DNA from 4 places in the Sodalis sp. RH15 genome. Region 3 is predicted to be linked to each of the others. Evidence: predicted binding sites of a transcription regulator. Region 3 holds the regulator's gene; each other region holds the start of a gene.
What was found. The regulator CRP, encoded in region 3, controls carbon source genes, mostly activating them, when cyclic AMP is high. The targets are predictions, from matches to a motif close to ATGTGANNNNNNTCACAT.
Positions count from the first base shown of each region.

Region 1: a site for CRP is predicted at 1,711-1,728, ahead of ACL2XO_RS09225 (YjcB family protein). Genes of this name have one in related genera too.
Region 2: a site for CRP is predicted at 2,460-2,477, ahead of ACL2XO_RS10495 (PTS glucitol/sorbitol transporter subunit IIC). Genes of this name have one in related genera too.
Region 4: a site for CRP is predicted at 1,528-1,545, ahead of ACL2XO_RS12890 (PTS sugar transporter subunit IIB). Genes of this name have one in related genera too.

Region 1 covers NZ_CP178738.1:1,959,665-1,964,162, forward strand. The annotation lists gene ACL2XO_RS09210 (TetR/AcrR family transcriptional regulator) at 1-527, opposite strand, end outside; gene ACL2XO_RS09215 (DUF1348 family protein) at 559-1,020, opposite strand; gene ACL2XO_RS09220 (hypothetical protein) at 1,019-1,210, shown strand; gene ACL2XO_RS09225 (YjcB family protein) at 1,353-1,640, opposite strand; gene ACL2XO_RS09230 (efflux transporter outer membrane subunit) at 1,772-3,364, opposite strand; gene ACL2XO_RS09235 (DHA2 family efflux MFS transporter permease subunit) at 3,366-4,498, opposite strand, start outside.
Region 2 covers NZ_CP178738.1:2,247,904-2,252,401, reverse strand. The annotation lists gene srlD (sorbitol-6-phosphate dehydrogenase) at 1-349, opposite strand, end outside; gene srlB (PTS glucitol/sorbitol transporter subunit IIA) at 372-734, opposite strand; gene ACL2XO_RS10500 (PTS glucitol/sorbitol transporter subunit IIB) at 756-1,799, opposite strand; gene ACL2XO_RS10495 (PTS glucitol/sorbitol transporter subunit IIC) at 1,815-2,363, opposite strand; gene ACL2XO_RS10490 (MFS transporter) at 2,738-3,946, shown strand; gene ACL2XO_RS10485 (response regulator) at 4,252-4,498, shown strand, end outside.
Region 3 covers NZ_CP178738.1:812,630-817,127, reverse strand. The annotation lists gene ACL2XO_RS03710 (YheU family protein) at 1-9, shown strand, start outside; gene ACL2XO_RS03705 (phosphoribulokinase) at 175-1,044, shown strand; gene ACL2XO_RS03700 (OsmC family protein) at 1,091-1,498, opposite strand; gene crp (cAMP-activated global transcriptional regulator CRP) at 1,813-2,445, shown strand; gene ACL2XO_RS03690 (YccS/YhfK family putative transporter) at 2,497-4,498, shown strand, end outside.
Region 4 covers NZ_CP178738.1:2,790,026-2,794,523, forward strand. The annotation lists gene ACL2XO_RS12885 (PTS sugar transporter subunit IIC) at 1-1,122, opposite strand, end outside; gene ACL2XO_RS12890 (PTS sugar transporter subunit IIB) at 1,132-1,440, opposite strand; gene pta (phosphate acetyltransferase) at 1,697-3,832, shown strand; gene ACL2XO_RS12900 (DUF3309 family protein) at 4,107-4,259, shown strand; gene ACL2XO_RS12905 (ABC transporter substrate-binding protein) at 4,272-4,498, opposite strand, start outside.

The sequences.
Region 1 (4,498 bases), 1.1 Mb from region 3:
AGGAGGCTCTTGGAGAAGAACTCCGCGTCGTCAAGGGCGCGGGCCAGGATCAGGGCGCCCTGGATACCGGCCACCACCTCCTGCGACAGGACGGCGCAGGTGGCGTCGTCAACCCCAGCGCGCCGCAGGGCGCCCCCCAGCGCGGCTATCCACCGCCTGAAATAGCCGCTGATGGCGGTAGCGAACCGATCCCGCGTGCCGTCCAGGGCAAACGCCCCCACCAGGCAAACGCGTTTACCGGATTGAAAATAGTCATCCACTTCCCGCCACATGTCATCCAGAGCGCCGAAGGCGTTCTCCTGTTCCAGCGGCAGGAAAATATGCCCGGCGAACCAGCGGTGGATATGCAGCAGCACCTCAGCGGCCATCTCCTCCTTACCGGCGGGGAAAAAGTGATAAAGACTGCCTTTGCCCAGCCCGGTACCCTCGGTAATGCGGCTGAGGGAGGCGCCCTCAAAGCCGCACTCGCGGAATATTTCGGCAATGCGGGCTACCAGCTCGGTTTTTGCGTTTTCTTTGCTGTTCAATGAATGAATGCCTTGCAGTTACCGCGAACCACTACAACCCAAAATCGGACAGGCCGGGGTGGTCGTCCGGACGCCGGCCCAGCGGCCAGAAAAACCGGCGATCGTCGCTGGTAATGGGCAAATCATTGATGCAGGCAAAACGGCGGAACATCAATCCTTGCTCATTGAACTCCCAGTTTTCATTGCCGTAGGAGCGAAACCAGTTTCCGCTGTCATCGTGCCATTCGTAAGCGAAACGCACCGCTATCCGGGCGCCGGTAAATGCCCATAACTCTTTGATCAGCCGATAATCCAGCTCCCTGGCCCATTTGCGGGTCAGGAAGGCGACCACTTCCTCGCGTCCGGTAACAATTTCAGCACGGTTGCGCCACTGGGTATCTTCGGAGTAGACCAGGGAGACCCGGCGGGGGTCCCGGCTGTTCCAGCCGTCTTCCGCCAAACGGACTTTGGCGATTGCAGTCTCCAGCGTAAAGGGGGGAACCAGGTTAGCCATGATGAGTGCCTTTTCGGTGAGTGAAGAGAAGACTGTACCGATCGGTACAGTCATTGACAAGGTTTATTTTATCCTGTCAGGTTTCGCGGGAATTGCCGAAAACGTCAAGCCCGCCCGGAACGTGGCGGAAATGAACCGGGGTCCGAGGAGAAACGAAAAGCCGCACGTGTTGAAATCGGGTATGAAATGAGGGAACGGATGGGGGACGGAGGCGAACCGATAAAATCGGTTAAGGGATTTTAAACAGCAAAAGACCTGGCTGAATGCGCCATGTCTGAATGCGTGGGTCGTTAAAATGTATTAGCGGAATGGGCGTCCGGTAAAGGCCCGGATCAGGTAATCTGCCAGTCCGGCGGGGTGTGGACGATAATATATTCCCCCAGCTCTTTCAGACCGGCCCAGATATCGCGCCAGTGCGCCAGCTCCATCGAGAGGGTAATGCCCAGCAACCCGGCGACAAACCAATAGGCCATGCTGATGCCTACGCCGGTGAAGATAAAGGCAAGGGCATTTTTACTGGATCTACGGCATACAACATTTAGCGTGCTAGCGAAAAACATCATCACCGCACTGAGCAATTCCCAGCGCATCATCACAAAGCCTGCGGCCAGCGTACTCATGTGGAACCATCCTCCCGTTGATTAAGTTGCCGTAATTTTCTCCTGTTTTTAGGTATTGTGCTACAAAAATATGTGATGGAGGTCAAATTTTTTTGACGGTAATGGATAAGTTGTTTACTTTTTTGGTTTTTTTACTTTTGGGTGCCGGCCGCTACGGTTTCCGCCGGCCCGAACACCGGATACTTAGGTAAATTCACCTGCGTGTAGGGTTCCCAGCCTCCGCCCAGGGCTTTATAAAGCGCCACCAGATCAATGCCGGTCTGGACCCGGGCGGCGGCGACCTGCTGGCGGGCCTGGGCCAGCTGCCGCTGTGCATCAAGCATGGTGATAAATGACGTCAGTCCCTGGCGGTAGCTTTCGCTGGATAAATTGAAGGCGTTTTGAAATGACGCGGCGGCTTGCTCCAGGCCATCCACCTGCTGCTGATCCGTGCGGTAGCTCACCAGCGCGTTCTCCACATCCTGCAACGCGGTCAGGACGGTTTGGCGGTAGGACAAGACCGCATTGGCCTGTTGCACCCGGGCCAGCCGGACGCTTGACACCAGCCGGCCGCCCTGGAAAATCGGCAGCGACACCTGGGGACCGTAGCTGTAAAAATGGCTGCTCCAGTGGGTCAGATAATCCGCCTCGGTATTGCGCATGCCGAACTGGCCGGTGAGGGAAAAATCAGGGAACAATTGCGCCACCGACACGCCGATATTGGCGGTGGCCGCATGCAGATTGGCTTCCGCCTGGCGCACATCGGGACGGCGGCGCGCCAGGGCTGACGGCACGCCTACCGCCACGGCGGCCGGGACGGCGGGCTGCGGCTTGTCTTGGCGTAGTTCGTTATCCAGCGTGCCGGGAGGTTGTCCCAGCAATACCGCCAATCCGTTCATCGCCTGACGCTGTTCCGCTTCGTACTGCGGCAACTGCGCCCGCAGCGAACCGAGCTGGGCAGCGGCGTTTTCCACATCATACTGCGGCGCCAGACCGTGCTGCTGGCGGCTGCGGGTCAATTCCAGGGACTGTTCCGCCACATCGATTTGCGTGCGAAGCGTCTGCGCCACGGTCTGGGCGCCCCTCAGCTGCAAATAGGTCCGCGCCACCTCCGCCTCAAGGGACACCAGGGCATCGTTGCGTTCTTCAACCGAAGCCTGGCTTTGCGCCTGCGCCATCTCCACCGATCGGCGGACTTTTCCCCAAAGATCCAGCTCCCAGCTGGCGTCGAAACTGCCCTGATACAGGCTTATCGGCTGGGTCAGGGTATCCAGCGCGGAGGCTGCCTGCGGACTAAGACTCGCCACGCTTGAGGTGTCGACATGGGCCGAATCCAGCTGGCCCGCCAGACCCAGCTGCTCGCGCTGGGCGCTGGCCTTGGCCTGCACCGACGGCAGGTAAGCGGCGCCGGCCTGCAGGGTTTGCTCACGGGCGCCGGCGATACGCAGTACCGCCTGCTGCAGATTGATATTGCCGGCGATGGCCCGGTCTATCAGGCTATCGAGCTGCGGATCGTTAAAGCTATGCCACCAGGACGGATCGGGCAGCGCCGCCAGGGTAGCGGAGGCGGACCGGTTTTTGCCGCCGTTGTCGAGATTGTTGAACGCGGCGGGGGTCACCGGTGATGGGGGGCGGTAATCCGGACCCACCGAACAGGCGGTTATCATGGCCGCCAGCAAACCCAGGCCGAAACGGCGCAGGCGGGGAGCGTGCTGCAATTGAGCTTTTAACAAACGGGCCGGCATACTAATGGGCTCCAACGCTGCCTTCGCTCTTCACCGGCGAAAGCAACAGACAGAAAGGAATCAGGATAAACGCCACCACCGCGCAAATGGAAAACACGTCGATATAGGACATAATCCGCGATTGGATAATCATTTGCTGGTACATCTTGCCGGTGGCAATTTGCAGCGGGTCGCCTATTTGCAGGGAAAAGTCCCGGATGGCCGCCGCGCTGGTATTTACCGCCTGCTGGAATTGCTCATTAAGCGGCGACATGTTATGCACCATATACGCGCTGTGGACCTGGCTGCGTTCGGTAATGGCGGCGGTGGAAAGGGAAATCCCGACGGACCCCGCCACATTGCGGAACATGGTAAACAGCGCCGAGGCGTCGGCATTGAGCTTCGGCGCCAAGGTGATATAGGCCACGGTGGTGAGGGGCACGAATAAAAATCCCAGTCCGATGGATTGGGCGCTGCGCATCATGACCAGGGTCAGATAGTCCACATTGGGCACCAGCCGGCTGGAATAGATAAAGGCCAGCGCCAGTAACGTGAAGCCGAAAGCCACCAGCCAGCGGGTTTGTACGATGGGCATCAGTTTTATCACCAGCGGGATGGACAGGACGATTAAAATCGCCCCCGGCGACATCACCAGGCCGGAGAGGGTGGCGGTATAGCCCAGCTCCTGCTGGGCCAACTGCGGTATCGCCACCGAACTGCCGTAGAGGATCATGGCCATGCCGGCCATCAGCAGGCTGGAGACGGCGAAATTTCTGTCTTTGAGACAGCGTAAATCCACCACCGGCTTTTTGGCGTAAAGCAGCCAATAGACGGCGCCCACAATGCCTACCGCCGTCAGGACCGCAAACAGACGGATAAAATTGGACGAGAACCAGTCATCGTCCTCGCCGCGGTCCAGCATGACCTGCAAACATCCCAGGCCAAGAGCTATCAGGCCGATGCCGGTAAAATCAATGGATAATTTGCGGCCTTTGACCCGGCGTTCCCACGGAGGGTCTTCCAGCAGTTGGTAAATAGCCACCAGGGTCAGGACGCCGATGGGAATATTAATCAAAAACACCCAGCGCCAGCTGTAATTGTCGGTGATCCAGCCGCCCAGGGTGGGGCCCAGCACCGGCGCCACGATTATGGCGA
Region 2 (4,498 bases), 1.4 Mb from region 3:
AGTATCCCACCAGATTCACCTGCAGGGACAAATCAAAATCATCCAGATTAAACGCCGTGATGGGCGCCGCTTTGGCCACTCCGGCGCTATAGACCAGCAGGTTCACCTGCCCGAACGCGTCATCCACTTCCCGCGCCAGCTGGCGCACGCTGTTTTCGCTAGTGGCGTCGGTTTCAAAACCCTCCGCCGTCCCTGACCCGAAATGGGTATTGATATCCGCCGCCACCTGCCGGGCATGCTGCGCATTTAAATCGGCCACCGCCACCCGATAACCGGCCTCCGCCAAACCCGCGGATAAAAACGCCCCCAGGGTCTGGCCACCACCAATGACTACCGCAACCTGCTTCATAGACTTCTCCTGCACAATTAATTTAAGCCAGAATCATCAACGTACTGCCGACGGGAATATCCGCCGGCGCAGCGCCGGATACATGCACTGTTCCCGGGTATTCCGCCTGCCCCGCGCCGTCAAAACGAATCGTGATATGCCCCAGCTCCCGCAGATTTTGGGCCGCCACCGACCCTACCGCGGTAATGGGAAATCGGGTTCCGGCAAGCTGCAGCGTTGCGCCGGACTGTAAATCGCCGTTGCTCTCGCCGGGACGGTGGATAAAACAAAAAGACTCTATGTCCTCCGGCGCTCCCTCGCGGAAGGTAATCACCATATTCTCCGCCAGAGAGTCACGTGCGTAATCGCCGATGCGTGTGAAGGTGGTTTGGTAAATGATATTCATGACGGCTCCTAAACGACTCAATCACTGATAGATAAAACCCGATACCGCCCAGGCCAGCAATACCGTGGGCGCACCGGTGAGAAACCGGCCGACGAGCACCGACGGCACGCCGACCCGCACCGTATCCTGCTTGGCCTCGGCCAGTGACAGCCCTACCGGGATAAAGTCGCAGGCCGCCTGGGCATTAATGGCAAACAAAGCCGGCAGCGCCAGGTGAGGGGGAATATGTCCCTGGGCGATTTGCACCCCCACCAGCACACCGATAACCTGGGCGATAACCGCCCCCGGGCCAAGGAACGGCGACAGCAGCGGGAAGGAACAAATCAATGCCAGCGTTACCAGCCCGATGGGACTGTTGGCCAGCGGCGTCAGCCCGTGGGCAATGAAATCCCCCAGTCCCGAGGCGATAATGATGCCGATCAGCGCAGACACAAAGGCCATAAACGGCAGGATGGTTTTCAATACCGTGTCGATGGTCTCCCGGCCGGCCTGGAAAAATACCGCCACCACCGATCCCATGCCCATACCGATTTTCGCCAGCAGGCCGTCGCTCTGTTCGGTGATTTTTTTACGGGTGTCGTACTCCTTGCCGTCGCCGAAGTGACGGCCGTCGGCCGGCGCCGCACGCAGCTCCGCCGCGGCGGGAATAACGTCCGCTTTAGCCGGCAATGGCACAGCGGCATCCGTCATCGGGTGGTCGGGCAAGAGTTGGATATTGTTCTCCCGCACCCCCGAAACATAGATTTCTTCATGGATAAATTGCGCCAGCGGACCTGAGCGTCCGGTGGAATGGATATTCACCGTCGGGATGAGGCGCTTAGGGTAAATACCGCAGCGCAAGGTGCCGCCGCAGTCGATGACCGCCACGCCAATCTCGTCCGCCGGCGGCTCGCCCTCCTTGAAACCGTCTACGGCCGGCCAGCCGGTGAGCTCGCTCAGCCTGTCCACGATCGCCGGCCGGGTGCCGGCGGTGATATAAACCACTTTTTTGCCCGGGACCGCTTCGATAATCAAAGGACCGCCCCAGCCGCTTTCGCCTTTTTCGATACGAATAAACCTGTTCATCTCATTCTCCTTGCTTCAAAGCCGGACGTGCTGATCGAGTTGGATATGCATTTTGCGTTCAAAGATTGACGTGGTCAGATCGGTAATCCAGCCGCGGAAAAAGTTGGTGAACATGCCCACCAGCAGATAGCTCACCGCCAGCGGACCCAGGGGGAGATTAAGGGTGGTCAGGCCGTTGGCGATACCCAGGTAGACAAAGAGCTCGCCGGGATTGATATGGGGAAAGAGACCGTTCATGGAGTGGCAGCTATAAGAGGCGGCGGCATAATAACTGGGTTTGTATTTCTCGGGCATAAAGCGGCCCAGGCTTAGGGTCATGGGATTACAGAACACAAAGGTGCCGATAACGGGCAAAAAAAGGTAGCGGGATACGGGATTGCCGGCGCAACGCTGGGCCAGGCGCTCTATTCTGCTCTGGCCGACGAATACGATCAGGGCATTCATGATGACCAGCAGGCTTATCAGCAGCGGGAGTATGCCGGTGACCATTCCGACAAACACCGACCCTCCTTTTTGAAACAGGCCGATAAACCACTCGGCTCCGTGGGCTATGACATCAAACATTTTTTCTCCTTGGTTCGCTTAAGCGGAAAACAACAGGGTCGCCAGCGGCGGTGTTGTTAATGCGATGCTTAAGGTAGCCAAGTTACCTTTTTATTTATCAGATATACATCACAATTTGAAAGAGTAAACTTTTATTATGAAAGATATATAGGGAAATTTATTTTCAAATGAAATTTTTTAGTTTCGCTTGAGGTATTGACATCCGTTTGTGGCTATTCCCTCCCCGCGGGCTGGACAACCCCGGCCAAACGTCATAGCGTACTGATTCGTCCGGCCATCAATGGCCAAGGCGGTTGCCGCCGCTTCAATATTAGAAAGGATCGGGTGTTGACCCTGCCGCCTGCGCCAGGGGTCACAAGCCGTACGGATAATGTATGATATCTGACCATCACGTCGCCCCCCGCCGGCCGCATCCCCCGCTGGTAGGGGTAACACTGGGCCTGTTACTGGTTTTTGTCGCCGCCAACGCGACGGTACCGCTTTATATCCTCTGGCAACGGCAAATGGGTTTTCCCACCTCCGGCATCAGTTACATTTTTATCTGCTATAACCTTGGCGTGCTGTTATCGCTGCTGATTGCCGGCCGGCTGTCGGATATCCATGGCCGGCGCGCGGTGCTGGTGCCGGCGCTCTTCGTGGCCATCGCCGCCTGCGTCTGCTTCGCCTTTGCGCAGAATATGCTGTGGCTGGCGGCCGGGCGGTTATTGATCGGATTTGCCAGCGGGGCTTTCGCCAGCGCCGGCACCGCGGCGGTGATTGAAGCGGGGGTTCGGCGCGGCTACCGGTTCGCCCCGCTGGTGGCCAGCTTTACCACGGTCATGGCTTTCGGCGTCGGTCCCTTGCTGTCCGGCGCTTTCGCCCAGTTCGCCCCGCTGCCCACCAGCCTGATTTTCCTGCTGCTTATCCCCTGTCTGGCGGCGGTGTCGTTTTCGGTATTGCGCATCCCGCCGCCGGCGCCGGTAGCCGGGACCAGGAAACAATCCTGGTTTCAACTACCGCGGCTGCCCGAGCACAACCGGGGAATTATCCTGCTGGCAATCATGATATTCTCCGGCCCCTTTGCCCTGTCGGCCCTGTTTATCTCCCTCGGACCGAGCCTGCTGGCGAGCCTGTTGCACAATGATAGCCGTCTGCTGGCGGGCGCCTGCGCCTTTGTGGTATTCGGCGCCGGCGCCATGGCTCAGCTCACCCTGCGCCGCTGGCGCCTGTTCACTACCCTGCTGGTGAGCCAGCTGCTCGGTCTGCTGGCGGTGGCACTGGTGGTGAGCGCCGAATATCAGGCCTCCATCGGCTTGCTGCTGGCCGCGGCCCTGAGCGCCGGTTTCGCCCAAAGCCTGTCGCAGTTCGCCGGTATTACGCTTATCAAGCAGTACGCGCCGCCGGACGAACTGGCGGGAGTTACCGGCACGTTTTTTTTCGGCGGCTATATCACCGCCGGCATAACCGTCGGCGTCATGGGCTTTGCGGCGAATACCTGGGGACTGCAAATCGGCAGTGAACTGTTCGTTGCGCTGTGCATGCTGGTGATGTTCTCCGCCCTGGCCGGGACCCTTAAAGTCATGGGCAAATCTCTGCCGGCATAAAGCCCTACAAAAAAAAGGTGATAATAGTCTGAAAATTGAGCCCGGGAACCCCCTGTTTTGGCAAGGCCGACAAGAAGCGGGCTGAACCGGGCAATATCTCATCTTCCCAATGCCGTCATTCCATGCAAAACTACTTTTAGTAACTGATCATGCTAACTAATTATGCCGGCTTTCCTTTTTTTTTCTCTCAAGCATAACCAAACAGACCGGCGCAAACCCTGTGATCAATCGCGCCGAGCCTTGAGCGGAGCTAATGGCAAGACTTAGCGAATGAGTTGCAAAATTCTTTTCTCAATGGCGCCACCATGAAAACATCCAGCATTCAGGTTTTACTGGTTGAAGACGATGAATCTATGCGTTTGGAATTCGAGTCGATGGTGACAACCCATCCCAAGCTCAGTTTGGTCGGCAGTGTAGCCACACTGGCCGAAGCCAAAGTGTTGTTACACCACACCGTTCCCGATGTCGCCATTATTGACCTCGGACTGCACGACGGGGACGGTATCGAATTGATCAAAACCCTGCAGCAGCAGACCTTCCCCACCGCGGTGC
Region 3 (4,498 bases):
CCGGAATAACGCAAATTGGCCCTGCGCCGCTAAACATGATAACAATAATCAAGTCTTTCATGCCGGGCGCATGTGAATCTACCCGTCATACTTCAAGTTGCAGGTGCGTCCGCTTTCCTGCAACCTGAGTTATTGAGGGTATCACGCCGTCATATAACGAAGCGTAGGGTTACCATGTCAGCACAACATCCCATTATTGCCGTTACCGGCTCCAGCGGCGCCGGCACCACCACCACCAGTCTGGCTTTCCGTAAAATTTTTCACCAGTTGAATATTCACGCCGCCGAGCTGGAAGGGGACAGTTTCCACCATTTTACCCGTCCGGAAATGGACATGGCCATTCGCAAGGCCCGCGATCTCGGGCGACATATCAGCTATTTCGGGCCGGAAGCCAATGACTTCGGCCTATTGGAACACACCTTCCTGCAGTATGGGCTCACCGGCCACGGCAAAGCGCGAAAATATCTGCACACCTATGACGAAGCCGTTCCCTACAATCAGATTCCCGGCACCTTTACTCCCTGGCAGCCGCTGCCGGAGCCGACGGATGTGCTGTTTTACGAGGGGCTGCACGGCGGGGTGGTTACCGACCACCATAATGTGGCGCAGCATGTGGATCTCCTGGTGGGTGTAGTACCCATCGTCAACCTGGAATGGATACAAAAGCTGGTGCGCGATACCAGCGAACGCGGACACTCCCGGGAAGCGGTGATGGATTCCGTGGTGCGATCGATGGAAGACTATATCAACTACATCACACCGCAATTTTCCCGTACCCATATCAATTTTCAACGGGTTCCCACGGTGGACACGTCCAACCCCTTTGCCGCCAAGGCCATCCCTTCGCTGGACGAAAGCTTTGTGGTAATTCACTTTCGCGGCCTGGATCATATCGACTTTCCCTATCTGCTGGCGATGCTGCAGGGGTCGTTTATTTCCAATATCAATACGCTGGTGGTACCGGGAGGGAAAATGGGGCTGGCGATGGAACTGATCATGGGACCATTGGTAAAGCAGCTACTGGAAGGCAAACGCATTGAATAAACCGGGCGCGGCCGGAGCGTCGCGCCCGCGGTAACGCATCCGTCATTCAGGACGGCAAACGCACTTCAAAACTATGGGTAACGTTCACGGATTTGCCGAGCATCAAAGACACCGAGCAATACTTTTCCGCTGACAGCTCCACCGCCCTTTCGACGATTTTGTCGGTGAGCCCCGTGCCGGAAACTATGAAGTGTAAATTAATATGGGTAAATAACCTCGGCGCTTCGTCGCGGCGTTCAGAGGTCAGCTTGACTTCGCAATCACGCACATCCTGACGCCCTTTTTGCAGAATCGATACCACGTCGATGGCGCTGCACCCCCCAGCCGCCATAAGTACCATTTCCATTGGGCTGGGCGCTTTTTCCCCTGCGTTGCCATCCATCAAAATCTGGTGGCCGGAGGCGGATTCACCTATAAAAGACAGACCTTCGACCCATTTTACTCGTGCTTGCATTATGATGACTCCAGATAAAAAGTTTTTCCTGCACCCTACATTTTTATTGGAAAGGTGGCAATGTTACCTAACATACTTCATGCTGATGCAAGACAACAGAAGACACTGCTTCAAACCTATGCTAAAAACAAGGCTGGATCGACCTCATGATAATGAAAGGGCAAGAGAGCGATCGGAACATCACTAAAACCAGACCCTAATAAGTTCCCTAACGTCGCTCCGTTTACAACGGAGATGGATCGATAAAACAGCGCCGTAATAGGGAATACGATGTCCTGAACAAGGACAGCGATGACAAAAGAGGATAACAGCGAATGGTTCTCGGCAAACCGCAAACAGACCCGACTCTCGAATGGTTCCTGTCTCATTGCCATATTCACAAGTATCCATCGAAGAGTACGCTAATACATCAAGGCGAAAAAGCTGAAACACTTTACTACATCGTCAAAGGCGCCGTCGCGGTGCTGATAAAAGATGAAGAAGGTAAAGAGATGATCTTGTCCTACCTTAACCAGGGGGATTTTATCGGGGAATTGGGCTTATTCGAAGAAGGCCAGGAGCGCAGCGCCTGGGTTCGTGCGAAAACCGCTTGTGAAGTGGCTGAAATTTCTTATAAAAAATTCCGGCAACTGATTCAGGTGAATCCGGATATCCTGATGCGTCTGTCGGCGCAGATGGCCAGCCGCTTGCAGGTCACCTCGGAAAAAGTCGGTAATCTGGCGTTTCTCGACGTCACGGGACGTATCGCGCAAACCTTGCTTAATCTGGCGAAACAACCCGACGCCATGACCCACCCCGACGGCATGCAAATCAAGATTACCCGCCAGGAAATCGGCCAGATTGTCGGCTGTTCCCGTGAAACGGTGGGCCGTATTCTGAAAATGCTGGAAGATCAAAATCTCATCTCCGCACACGGCAAGACCATTGTCGTTTACGGTACGCGTTAAACGTTAATCAAACAGGCGTGGTACTCTGTGCCACGCCTGCTTGTTGGCAGCATGTGGCGTCGACTGATCTATCACCCCGAAGTCAACTATGCCTTGCGGCAAACCATCGTGCTTTGCCTGCCGGTGGCGATAGGGCTATTGTTCGGCAGCCTGCAGAACGGCCTGCTGTTCTCCCTGGTGCCCGCCTGTTGCAACATCGCCGGCCTGGATACCCTGCATAAACGCTTTTTTAAACGCCTGGCCATCGGCGGTACGCTGTTCGCCGTCAGCAGCGTACTGATCCAGTGGCTGCTCTTTGTACACGTACCCTTGCCCTTTATCATGGTGGGCCTGGCGCTGGTGCTGGGCGTCACCGGTGAAATCAGTCCGTTGCACGGGCGGTTATTACCCGCCTCCCTTATCGCCGCCATTTTTACCCTCGGCCTGACCGGCAACGCCCCGGTGTGGATCCCGCCGCTGCTGTATATCGCCGGTACCGCCTGGTACGGGCTGTTTACCGGCCTGTGGTTCCGATGGCTTAAAGAGCAGCCGATGCGGGAAACCCTCAGCCTGCTCTATAGAGAGCTCGCGGATTATATCGAGGCGAAATACAGCCTGCTGACCCAGCATACCGACCCGGAAACCGCCCTGCCGCCGCTGTTTGCCCGGCAGCAGCGGGTGATTGATCTGATTGCGCAAATTTACCAGCAGCTGCATATGCTGTCGGCCAACCATCAGCTTCAGTACAAACGTCTGCTGCGGACATTTCAGGTGGCTCTGGACCTGCAAGAGCATATCGCCGTCAGTTTGCATCAGCCGGACGAAGTGCAGAAGCTGGTGGAGCAGAGTCACGCTGAAGCGGTGATCCGCTATAATGCCCAATTGATTGCCGCCCGGCTGCGGGTGGTAGCGGACGATATTCTTTATCATCGGTTATCGGGCCGTTTCACCATGGCGGAAGCCCTGTCGGCGGTGGAAAAAATTGCCCAGCGAAATCCGGATAATCCGGTGGGGCAATTTTGTTTTTATCACTTCAGCCGCATCGCCCGGCTGCTCAGGACGCAACGTCCGCTCTACCGGCGGGATATCATGGCGGATAACCAGCAACGGCTCTCTTTCTGGCAGGCGCTGCGCAGCTACTGTTCGCTCAAATCCATGGCGCTGCGCAACGCCGCCCGGCTGGGCATTATGCTGGCCATCGGCAGCAGCCTGGGACTGGTGTTCAACCTGCCTAAACCCTACTGGATTCTGATGACGGTGATGTTTGTCAGCCAGAACGGCTATAACGCCACCCGGGTACGTATCCAGCATCGGGCGCTGGGAACCTTGGCCGGCCTGGTTATCGCCGCCGCGACCCTGCAGCTCCATCTGGGGGACGGCACGGTTTTATTGTTTATGCTGGTGGTGACCCTGGCGGCTTACCTGGTTTTGCGGAAAAATTACGGCCTGGCGATGACCGGCTTCACCGTAACCGCCGTTTACACCCTGCAGCTATTGTCCCTGAACGGTACGCATTTTCTGGTACCGCGGCTGGTGGATACCCTGATCGGATGCATGCTGGCGTTCGGCGGTACGCTCTGGCTGTGGCCGCAGTGGCAAAGCGGCCTGCTGCGCAAAAACGCCCATCAGGCGCTGGAAAGGGATCAGGACGCATTGCGTCTGTTATTACAGGCGAATCCGGAGCCGGCGGCGCTGGCCTATGCCCGTATGCGGGCCAACCAGGCCCATAACGCCCTGTTCACCTCACTAAGCCAGGCCATGCAGGAGCCCGGTTTCAACTCCCGCTACCTCATCGATATGCGCCTATGGGTGACCCATAGCCAGTTTATTATTGAGCATATCAATGCCATGACGATACTGGCGCGGGATCACTACATGCTGACGCCAATGCTGGCGGAAAAATACCTGACCGCCTGCGAGGTGGCGCTGCAAACCTGCCAGCAACGGCTGGAATACGATGGTCCGAGCAGCGAACAGCCGGTACTGGCCACCGCCGGCGATACGCCGGAGCAGCCGGGCACCCCGATGGAACGCCATCTGCGGCGTATCCTGTTCCATTTGGGAGTCATGCATA
Region 4 (4,498 bases), 2.0 Mb from region 3:
GGAAATCACCCGGCCCACCATATCGGTACGGGTGGCGATATAGGCCAGAGTACCGTTAACCAGCGGCGCGGTAATAAATGGAATGAAGAGGGTGGGATTCATCACCACCGGAGAGCCGAAAATCACCGGTTCGTTAATGTTGAAAATACAGGGCACCATGCTGAGCTTGCCGATGGAGCGCAAATGGGCGGATCGGCTGCGTAAATACAGCCCCACCAGCCCCATGGTGGAACCGGATCCGCCAATCACGATGAAAAACAGCCAGAACGGTTCGATAAAAATATGGGTTAAGGGTTGTCCGGCGGTGAGTTCCTGCTGGTTGATGCCCAGATTGGTCAGCCAGAAAGCCTGCAACACGCCGCCGACGATGACCGCGCCGTGAATGCCGGCGAACCACAGCAGATGGCAGATCAATACGGAGAGCAAAATGGCCGGCAGGGTATCGGCAGCGGAAACAATCGGCTGGAACAGCGCCATAATGGCCTGGGGCAGCAGCATGCCGAATTGCCATTGGATCAGCAGGCTTAACGGGTAAAGGGTAAAGAATATCGCCAGTACCGGAATCAACAAATCAAAGGACTGTTTTATTTTCGGCGGTACCTGTTCCGGCAGATGGATACCGATATGCCGTACTTCCAGAAAATGTATCAGCTCGGTGGTATAGATTCCCACCAATATCGCGGTGAAAATCCCGGTCCCCCCAAGCGATGATACCGGCAGCATTTTATCCGCGGTTTGCGGAGCCGCCACTACCAGGAATGACATTAATGACAGCAGGGCGGCCATAAAACCGTTCATTTTATAGCTGGTGGCCAGATTATAAGATATCGCCGCGGCGATAAACACCGACATAATACCCATGGTCATGTTATAGGGCATCAGAATAACGTTTTCATACTGCTGCGCCATCCGCAGCCACCATTGGGCGAAGGACCAAGTGCTGGTGGGGGAGAAGGGCGGATGGGCAAATACCAGCATAAAGGAACCGACAATCAGAAACGGCATTGCGGAAATAAATCCGTCCCGGATGGCCATGACATGCCGTTGACTGGATAATCTCCCTGCTATCGGACTAATGGTATTTTCAATGACGCCGAATACCGATTCGCTAATTCCGGACATATTCATCTCCTAGGCATTAAGCAGCGCCAGAGTATCGTTTAATATTTTTTCGCCGTTCATCATGCCGTAATCCATGCTGTTAATGACGGCTATGGGTTTATGCTGCTCATCGGCGATTATTTTAAAATCTTTCAATTTATATTTGATTTGCGGTCCCAGCAGACAACAATCGTAATGGGGGAACTCCGCGGCGAACTCTTCCAGACCCACCGCATTGATTTCCACCTCTATTCCTTTTATTTCGGCGGCTTTTTGCATTTTCCTCACCACCATGCTGGTGGACATCCCGGCGGCACAGCATAAGAGTATTTTTTTCATAAGACGAGCCTTGTGATTATTGGTCTGGCAGCAGTATGACGCGAGAAAAAGAATCTCTGCAACCGGTTTCAGAAACCGGTTGCAGTTTTGTGATGGAGGTCAATTCTTGTTTCAGGATAACTTTTTAGCGGATTTCTGATTAATGGAAATCAAGTCTGTAAGCTGGGTTAAAGAATTCAGGATGAAAGGTGTTCATGATACGGCCAAGCCAATTCATCATCCAACATAGATCTGACTATTTGCCGAGAGGTCAACCGTGTCTCGAACCATTATGCTAATTCCAACCGGTACCCATGTGGGGCTGACCAGCGTCAGTCTCGGCGTGATCCGGGCCATCGAGCGCAAGGGCGTGCGCCTGAGCGTATATAAGCCCATCGCCCAGCAGCGCGACGGCGCGAGTTTGCCTGACCAGACCACCGCCATCATTCGGGCCAATTCAGGGATCCCCGCCGCGCAGCCGCTGGCGATGGACTATGTGGAAACCCTGTTAAGCACCAATCGCCGCGATGTGCTGATGGAGGAGATTGTCGCCCGCTATCATGAAACCCGGCAGGACGCCGAAGTGGTCCTGATTGAGGGGCTGATGCTGACCCGTCGCCATCAGTTCGCCAATGGTCTGAACTACGACATCGCCCGGGCGTTGAACGCTGACATGGTTTTTGTCACCACCCTGGGGGCCGATTCACCGGCGCAGCTGAAGGCGCGGCTGGAGTTGGCCTGCGCCGGGTTCGGCGGCTGCCAAAACAAGAATATCGCCGGGGTTATCATCAATAAATGGCACGCCCCGGTGGATGAACAGGGCCGAACGCGCCCAGACCTGTCCGAACTGTTCGACGCCGCCAACCAGCATGATGACGCCGCCGCGGATACCCGCCCCCTGTTTGCCGACAGTCCGCTAAAGGTCTTGGCCTGTATCCCCTGGAACTATGATCTGATAGCCACCCGCGCCGTGGATATGGCCGGGCATCTTCATGCCCACATCGTGAATGCCGGCGATCTAGAGACGCGCCGGGTGCAGTCCGTGACTTTCTGCGCCCGCGGTTTGGCCAATATGGCGCAGCACTTTCGCGCCGGCGCGCTGCTGGTCACCTGCGCGGACCGCCCCGAGGTGCTGGTGGCGGCCTGCCTGGCCGCCATGAACGGGGTGGCCATCGGCGCGGTCCTGCTTACCGGCGGCTATCCCATTCCCCCGGCCATTGCCACGCTGTGCGAGCGGGCGTTCCAGACCGGTTTGCCGGTGATGATGGTCAATACCAATACCTGGCAGACGTCCCTGAGTTTGCAAAGCTTTAATCTGGAAGTGCCGGCGGACGATCGTTTACGGGTGGAGAAAGTACAGGACTACATGGCCGGCTACATCGATAGCGGGTGGATTGATTCACTGAGCGCTGCCTCGGAGCATTCCCGCCGCCTCTCGCCGCCGGCATTCCGTTATGCCCTGACCGAACGGGCGCGGCGGGCCGGCAAGCGCATCGTGTTGCCGGAGGGGGATGAACCGCGCACCATCCGGGCCGCCGCCCTCTGTGCCGACCGGGGCATTGCTCATTGTGTCCTGCTGGGCAATCCCGACGACATTCGCCGGGTGGCCGCGGCCCAGGGCGTGGTTTTGGGTGACAATGTGGCGCTACAGGATCCGGCGCCGCTGCGCGAGCGCTACCTGGCGCGGCTGGTGGAGCTGCGTAAAAGCAAAGGCATGACCGAAGTGGTGGCGCGGGAGCAATTGGAAGACAACGTGATGCTCGGTACCCTGATGCTGGAGGCAGGGGATGTGGACGGATTGGTTTCCGGCGCGGTACATACCACCGCCAATACCCTTCGTCCGGCGTTGCAGCTGATTAAACCGGCCCCGGGCAGCTCGCTGGTTTCATCGGTATTTTTCATGCTGTTGCCGGAGCAGGTGCTGGTATACGGCGACTGCGCCATCAATCCCGATCCGGATGCCGAACAGCTTTCGGAAATCGCCATTCAGTCCGCCGACTCGGCCGCCGCCTTCGGCATCGAGCCGCGGGTAGCGATGATGTCCTACTCCACCGGCACCTCGGGCACCGGCAGCGATGTGGATAAAGTGCGGGAAGCCACCGCGCTGGCGCGGCGCAAACGCCCGGATCTGGTGATTGACGGCCCGCTGCAATACGATGCCGCCATTATGGCCGACGTGGCGCGCACCAAGGCGCCGGACTCGCCGGTGGCCGGCCGGGCCACGGTCTTTATTTTTCCTGATCTGAATACCGGCAATACCACCTACAAGGCGGTACAGCGTTCCGCCGACCTGGTTTCCATCGGTCCGATGCTGCAAGGCCTGCGCAAACCGGTCAATGACCTGTCCCGCGGCGCCCTGGTGGACGATATTGTTTATACCATAGCCCTTACCGCCATCCAGGCCACGCAATAATCGCCGCCAAAAGAGGCGGCGTTTCATCCCGATGCCGGGCAACAACCCCCGGCATCGGGACGCAAATTAATGGCAATAATGATCATTGCATTGATATGCCTTCACCTCCTTCAGTAAACAAATCCCGCATATGAAAATATTCTGTGAAATATTATTTCCTGGCTATACTTTTAGGGTCAGACTGAATATGTGCTCATCCGGTTATATCGTGAACATTATTTAGTACGATATCACGGGAACAGTTCAAAAATTTACAGGAGCTACACACATGGGCATCGGAACAATTGTACTTATCGTATTAATTTTACTCCTCATCGGCGCGCTGCCCAGCTGGCCGCATAGCCGTAGTTGGGGTTATTTTCCCAGCGGTATTCTTGGCGTTGTTGTGGTTATTCTGATTGTTTTGGTTCTGATGGGAAGGATCTGACCCGAAACAAGCTTAATGATGTAATACATAGAGATCTTTAGTGGAAATATACCCCAATCGGGTTTCATAATATCCACCGATATAGGGTTTCACCAGCCTGGCAGCCACATGGTAAAAAATGGGGATGCCGGGTGCGTCTTTTGCTAAAATATCTTCAGCTTCCTGATAATACTCCATTGCTTTTGAAACAGAGCTTGCGTCGGCCGCCTTTGTCAAGGCGCGATCGAAATCCGCGTTGC